Linked DNA regions of Geminicoccus roseus DSM 18922. Each later gene encodes a partner of the first gene's protein in a complex. Links are inferred from orthologs where the notes say so. Each region holds a gene or a part of one and is shown in the gene's direction. Other genes may lie near its edges. The genes, in order: dhaL and dhaK.

The links.
Region 2: the proteins of dhaL (region 1) and dhaK are in contact, whole or in part, in a crystal structure (PDB 3PNL), measured with the Escherichia coli proteins. The link is inferred for Geminicoccus roseus DSM 18922 from one-to-one orthologs.

Annotation. Positions count from the first base shown.
Region 1 is NZ_KE386572.1:574,597-577,619, reverse strand. What follows is about bases 172-2,881. They hold dhaL (dihydroxyacetone kinase subunit DhaL), read left to right. Parts: upstream 172-1,066; coding sequence 1,067-1,696; downstream 1,697-2,881. Other genes in these bases: GEMRO_RS0104085 (hypothetical protein), read right to left, coding at 2,596-2,881; GEMRO_RS0104090 (carboxymuconolactone decarboxylase family protein), read left to right, coding at 2,164-2,550; GEMRO_RS0104095 (MerR family transcriptional regulator), read left to right, coding at 1,800-2,219; GEMRO_RS0104105 (dihydroxyacetone kinase subunit DhaK), read left to right, coding at 172-1,058. Also shown: GEMRO_RS27455 (hypothetical protein), read left to right, coding at 1-55; more of GEMRO_RS0104105, read left to right, coding at 63-171; more of GEMRO_RS0104085, read right to left, coding at 2,882-3,023. UniProt on the Escherichia coli protein: ADP-binding subunit of the dihydroxyacetone kinase, which is responsible for the phosphoenolpyruvate (PEP)-dependent phosphorylation of dihydroxyacetone.
Region 2 is NZ_KE386572.1:1,889,849-1,893,160, reverse strand. What follows is about bases 233-3,231. They hold dhaK (dihydroxyacetone kinase subunit DhaK), read left to right. Parts: upstream 233-1,235; coding sequence 1,236-2,228; downstream 2,229-3,231. Other genes in these bases: GEMRO_RS0110000 (hypothetical protein), read right to left, coding at 2,646-3,231; GEMRO_RS0110005 (hypothetical protein), read right to left, coding at 2,239-2,649; GEMRO_RS0110015 (ABC transporter ATP-binding protein/permease), read left to right, coding at 233-1,239. Outside these bases: more of GEMRO_RS0110015, read left to right, coding at 1-232; more of GEMRO_RS0110000, read right to left, coding at 3,232-3,312. UniProt on the Escherichia coli protein: Dihydroxyacetone binding subunit of the dihydroxyacetone kinase, which is responsible for the phosphoenolpyruvate (PEP)-dependent phosphorylation of dihydroxyacetone via a phosphoryl group transfer from DhaL-ATP.

The DNA of each region.
Region 1 (3,023 bases):
CATCGTGCTGGATCACCTCTCGCCGCCCAAGCCCACCTCCGACCCGAATTCCTGAGGCCTCCATGTCCAAGATCCAGAAGATCATCAACGACCCCGAAAACATCGTTGCCGAGGTGCTCGACGGGCTGGTGCTGGCGTCGCATGGCAGGCTGCGCAAGCTCGACGACGTGCCCGTCCTGATCCGGTCCGAGATCGAGGAGGGCAAGGTGGCGCTCCTGGTCGGTGGCGGGTCCGGCCACGAGCCGATGTACTCCGCCTATGTCGGCAAGGGGCTGGCCGATGTCAGCGTGGCCGGCAACATCTTCGCCTCGCCGCCACCGAACTTCATCCACGAAGCCACCAAGGCCGCCGACCGTGGCAAGGGGGTCCTCTATCTCTACGGCAACTATGCCGGGGACGTGCTGAACTTCGACATGGCCGCGGAGATGGCGGCCGAGGACGGGATCGAGGTGCGGACCGTCCTGGTCACCGACGATGTGGCCACGCCGGACCTCGAGGGGCGGCGCGGCATCGGCGGTGCCTTCTACATGGTCAAGATCGCCGGTGCGGCCTGCGCCGAGGCGAAGACCCTGGAGGAAGCCGAGGCGGTGGTGCGCAAGGCCCAGGCCAACGTCCGCACGATCGGGGTCGCGGTACGGGCAGGCTCGCTGCCCGAGACCGGCGAGCCGACCTTCGAGCTGGGAGAGGGCGAGATCGAGATCGGCCTGGGCGTTCACGGCGAGGCCGGGGTGGAGCGCTCGGACCTGATGCCCGCCGACGAACTGACCACCAAGATGATCGACCGGCTGGTGCGCGACCTGCCATTCCAGAAGGGCGACCGGGTCGCCATGCTGCTCAACAACCTGGGCGCCACCACCCAGATGGAGCTTCTGATCGTCAACCGCAGGGCTCGCGCCCTCCTGGCCGGGTACGGGATCGAGGTGGCGCGCACCGACATGGGCGCGTACTTCACGTCCCAGGAGATGGCCGGCTTCTCGATTACCCTGGTCCGTCTCGACGACGAGCTGGAGCGCCTGATCGAGGCGCCCTGCCAGTCGCTTCCGTTCACCCAGCACTGAGGTTCCCGATGTCCGACCGCCTCACCGTCGACCAGACCAAGGCCGCGCTCCTGGCCGCCGCCGACGCCATCATCGCCAGCACCGAGCGCCTGACCAAGGCCGACCAGGCGATCGGCGACGGCGACCATGGCCTCGGCATGGCGCGGGGCTTCAAGGCGGCCAAGGAGGCGCTCGACAAGAAGCCTGCCGCTACGGTGGGCGACCTATTCAAGACGGTCGGCATGGCGATCGTCAGCACCAGCGGCGGCGCCTCCGGCGCGGTGTTCGGCACCTTCTTCACCGGGGCCGGCAAGGTGCTGCCGGAGGACGGGCTGGATGCCCCGGCCTATGCCACGGCGCTGGAAGAGGGACAGAAGGCGGTCCAGGCGCGCGGCAAGGCCGAGCCCGGTCACAAGACCATGCTCGACGCGCTGGCGCCGGCGGCCCAGGCAGCGCGCTCCTATGCCGAAGCCGGCCTTCCCGCAGCCGCCCGGGCAGCTGCCAAGGCCGCCGAGGAAGGAGTGGAGAAGACCAAGGACATGGTGGCCCAGTTCGGCCGGGCGCGGACCCTGGGCGAGCGTGCCCTGGGCCATCCCGATCCCGGCGCGATCTCGGTCAGCATCATCCTGGACGCGTTCGCGACCGCCACCGAGGCATAGGTCGGACCTGACGGGACCACCGCCGGAAGCCTGCATTGGCGGTTGACTTCGAGTGCGCTCGAACTCGTATGAGCCTGATCGTCCATGACGTCGAAGGCAGGCGATGAGGATCGGTGAGCTGGCACGGAGGAGCGGCCTCAGCGCCCATACGATCCGCTACTATGAGCGGATCGGGCTGTTGCCGTTCGCCGTGCGCACGCAGGCGAAGCAACGGGACTATGACCCCTCCATCCTGGTATGGATCGAGTTCCTGGGCCGCCTCAAGACCACCGGCATGCCGATCCGCGAGATGCTGCACTACGCACGTCTGCGTATGGCGGGCGCCGGAACCGCAAGCGAGCGCCAGGCCATCCTGCGGGCGCATCGCGAGCGGGTGCGTGCCCACGTGGCCGAGCAGCAGGCCTGCCTTCGCGTCCTCGACAGCAAGATCGCCAGTTACGGCGGTCTGGATGCGGAGGAGATCGACGATGCAGAGCAACCAGGTGGACGACCGCTACACGCGCGGCGCGCGGGCGCTGGCTGAGATCGACGGGAAGGCCGGCGAGCGGGTGATCGAGGCGCTGGCCGAAATTGCGCCCGATTTCGCGAAGATGCTCATCGAGTTCCCGTTCGGGGACGTCTACACGCGGCCGGGCCTCGACCTGCGCAGCCGCGAGATTGCCACCATCGCGGCATTGACCGCGATGGGCACAGCAACCCCGCAGTTGAAGGTGCATATCGAAGCCGGGCTGAACGTTGGTCTCACCCGTGACGAGATCACCGAGACCATCATCCAGATGGCAGTCTATGCCGGCTTCCCGGCAGCGCTCAACGGGCTGTTCGCCGCCAAGGAGGTGTTCGCGGCGCGGGAGTGACTTTGGCGTGCGCAGCTGGGTTCTGCCCGGCTGCGCCGCCTCATTTCAGGACTCCGGCCGCTGGATGGTCACGGCCGCTGCTTCACTCAGGATGACTTCGACCTGATCGCCCTTCTTCAGGCTGCCAGCCAAGGCTCGCATCTCGGGCCGCTGGATCTCGGCGGTACGCTGCATACCGTTCGGGCCGGTGAAGGTGACGATGTGGGTCGACGGGTCGTAGTCCTCGACGGTGACGGTCGTGGTGACGGTGCTGCCGGCAGCGACACCCGGCTTCCCTCCCTCGGGGGCTGCCATCACGCCCTCGTCCAGGACAGCCGTGGGCACAGCGTCGCTGCCTATCTTGGCTGCGCTGATCGAGGCCACGTAGGTCACGACGACCTGGTCGCCGATCTGGACCTGCGGGAGGTTCTTCACCTCGGCGGGCGCATAGACGACTTCCTTGGTGCCATCCGGACGGCGCAGGGTCAGGATGC
Region 2 (3,312 bases), 1.3 Mb from region 1 along the record:
CTGTCCGGCTCGATCACCCTGCCGGTCCTGGGCGGCATCGAGGTTCCCGCCTACATGTTCTGGACGGCGATCCTCTACGCCATCCTGGGCTCCTACCTGACCTATCTGGTCGGCCGAAGGCTGGTCCAGGTCAACTTCGCCCTGGAACGCTACAACGCCGACTTTCGCTACCGGATGATCCGCACCCGCGAGAACGCCGAGAGCATCGCCCTTTATGGCGGCGAGCCGCAGGAGCGCTCCAAGCTGCGCGAGGCGTTCGGGCGGATCTACGAGACCTGGTGGCAGTACATGACCCTGTACAAGCGCCTGACCTGGCTGACCGTGTTCTACGCCCAGGTCGCCAGCATCTTCCCGCTGGTCATGCAGGCGCCGCGCTACTTCAGCGGCGAGATCGCGTTCGGCGTGCTCACCCAGACCGCCGGCGCCTTCGCCCAGGTCCAGGGCAGCCTGTCCTGGTTCGTCGACAATTTCGACGTCCTGGCCGACTGGAAGGCGGTGGTCGACCGGCTCACCGGCTTTGGCGAGACCATGGAGGAGGCGCGTGCGCAGCAGAAGGATGGCGGGCTGGTCGTGCAGCCGCATGACGGCAGGGATCTGCGGATCGACGGGGTCGAGGTCCGCCTGCCCAATGGCGCACCCTTGCTGCACGGCGTCGACCTGACCATCCCGCCGGGCTCCCGCCTGGTCCTGCAGGGCCCCTCGGGCAGCGGCAAGACCACCCTGTTCCGGGTGCTGGCCGGACTCTGGCCGTTCGGCAGCGGGCAGATCCGCACGCCCGGCGGGGCCGAGGTCCTGTTCGTGCCGCAAAAGCCCTACATGCCGGTGGGCTCGCTGCGCGAGGCGCTGCTCTATCCCAGGACCACCGAGCTCGGCGACGACGAGGCCCTGCGCGAGGCGCTGACCCTGTGCCGGCTGGAGCACCTGACCACCAGGCTGGACGAATCGGCCAACTGGTCGATGAGCCTGTCGCCCGGCGAGCAGCAGCGCCTGGCCTTCGCCCGCGCCCTCCTGCTCGCACCCGACTGGCTGTTCCTGGACGAGGCGACCTCGGCGCTGGATCCTGCCACCGAGGAGCGGATGTACCGCACGGTCATCGAGCGGCTGCCGCACGCCTCGATCATCTCGATCGCCCACCGTCCGTCCGTGACCGGCTTCCACCGGGGCCGCCTGGTGATCGACAAGGAGGCCGGGACGGTCGCCGAGAAGCCGCTCGATCCATCCGAGGGAGGAACCACGTGAAGAAGTTCATCAACGACGTCGACAACATCCTGGTGGAAAGCCTGGCCGGCTTCGGCCGGGCCCATGCGGACCTGGTCGAGGTCTCGCTGGACCCGATGTTCGTCCGCCGCCGCGAGCCGACCCGGCCGGGCAAGGTCGCGCTGATCTCCGGCGGCGGCTCCGGCCACGAGCCGCTCCATGCCGGCTTTGTCGGCCACGGCATGCTGGACGCCGCCTGCCCCGGCCATGTCTTCACCTCGCCCACGCCCGACCAGATGATCGCCGCGGCCGCCGCCGTCAGCGGTGGGGCCGGCACGCTGTGGATCGTGAAGAACTATGCCGGCGACGTGATGAACTTCGAGATGGCCGCCGAGATGGCCGAGGGCGAGAGCGCCAGCGTACTGGTGGTCGACGACGTCGCAGTGGAAGATTCCAGCTTCACGACCGGCCGGCGCGGCGTGGCCGGCACGATGATCGTCGAGAAGATCACCGGCGCCGCCGCCGAGGCCGGCGCGGACTTGTCGGCGCTGAAGGCGCTGGGCGACGACGTGGTCGCGCGCACCCGCTCGATGGGCGTGGCGTTCACCTCATGCCTGGTCCCGGCCGCCGGCTCCCCGACCTTCACCCTCGAGCATGACGAGATGGAGATGGGGGTCGGCATCCATGGCGAGCCGGGGCGGCGCCGGGAGAAGCTGGCGCCCGCCCGCGCCATCGCGGAGCAGATGACCGGCGCCATCCTGCAGGACCTCGCCCCCGCCAAGGGCCAGGAGGTGCTGCTGCACGTGAACGGCTTTGGCGGCACGCCGCTGATGGAGCTCTACCTGATGTTCGAGCAGGCGAGCGCGATCCTGGCCGACCGCGGCCTGAAGGTGGCCCGCTCGCTGGTCGGCAACTACACCACCTCGCTGGAGATGGCAGGCTGCTCGGTGACGGTCACCGCTCTCGATGCGCGCCTGACGGAGCTATGGGACGCGCCGGTTCACACCCCGGCCCTGCGCGCCGGGCGCTGACGACGATCGGTCACGGCGAGGGCAGCAGCCCCTCGCCGTCGCCGAGTTCGCATGGATAGTCGATCGTCAGCAGGACCAGGAGGATGGTGCTGGTGGTGAGCTGCTGCAGGGCATCGCGCGCCCGTGGCTTGCGGCGAAGCTCGGCGATGTGCTCGAGCAGCCTGGGCGCCACCGTGCCGGGCTGGAGATCCTCCTCCGCCGACGGGCAGTACAGGGGCGTGCCCTGCTCGGCCATCATCGTGTTGGTCATCGACAGGGCATCGAGCGCGCCGCCCAGATAGAAGGTCGCGACTGCCTTCTCCTGCTCGGTGCCCCCCAGGAGGCGCTCGATCTCCGCCGCATCAATCGTGCTGTACTGGGCGGCTTTGGCCGGTCCGAGCGATGCCAGGGCGAGCAGAAGGGCGCCAAGGGCAAGTCTCATCGACGAATTCCAGGCGGTGGTTCACGGACGATGCGCATGAAGCGCGCGAAGATCTCCAGGTCGGCCGTCAGCGCGGACGCCACGTAGCGCAGCTGGTTGGTCGACTTGGCGAGGGAGTGCAGATAGCGCGGGTCGCGCCGGCCCATCATGATGATCTCGGAATCGAGGCTCATCAGCGTGATCGGCTTCATCGACTCGATCATGTTCAGGCCGATGCCCAGGCGCATGCCCTGCATGCTCACCGCGATGGGGGCTATCTCGTAGGAGGTATCGAAGCTCTCGGCCGCGGCCTCGGCATCGCCTTTGGCGAGATGGGCGGCAGTCAGGTAGAGCCAGGTGATCCCGCTGAACGGCGAGCGGTTCAGGGAGTCTTCCAGATAGGTAGCAGCGCGGGCATAGCGGTCGGATGTCTCGGCCTCGGTATCGCCCGGGCGCGCGACCAGGTCGGCAAGCCCGCAATAGCGCAGGGAGTCCGCGGTCCGCGAAATATCGAGGGTCGCCTCGCACACCGCGTCGAGACGGCGCGATGCCTGCGGCGTAAGCGTTCCGCCGGCGCTCAGCAGCGTGAGCGGGGCCGGCCCGCCGACGCGCTCAATCGTCGCGGCGAACTCCCGGCCCGCAAAGGCCAGGGCAACAAGGAACAGGGCGCAAATGAATACGCGC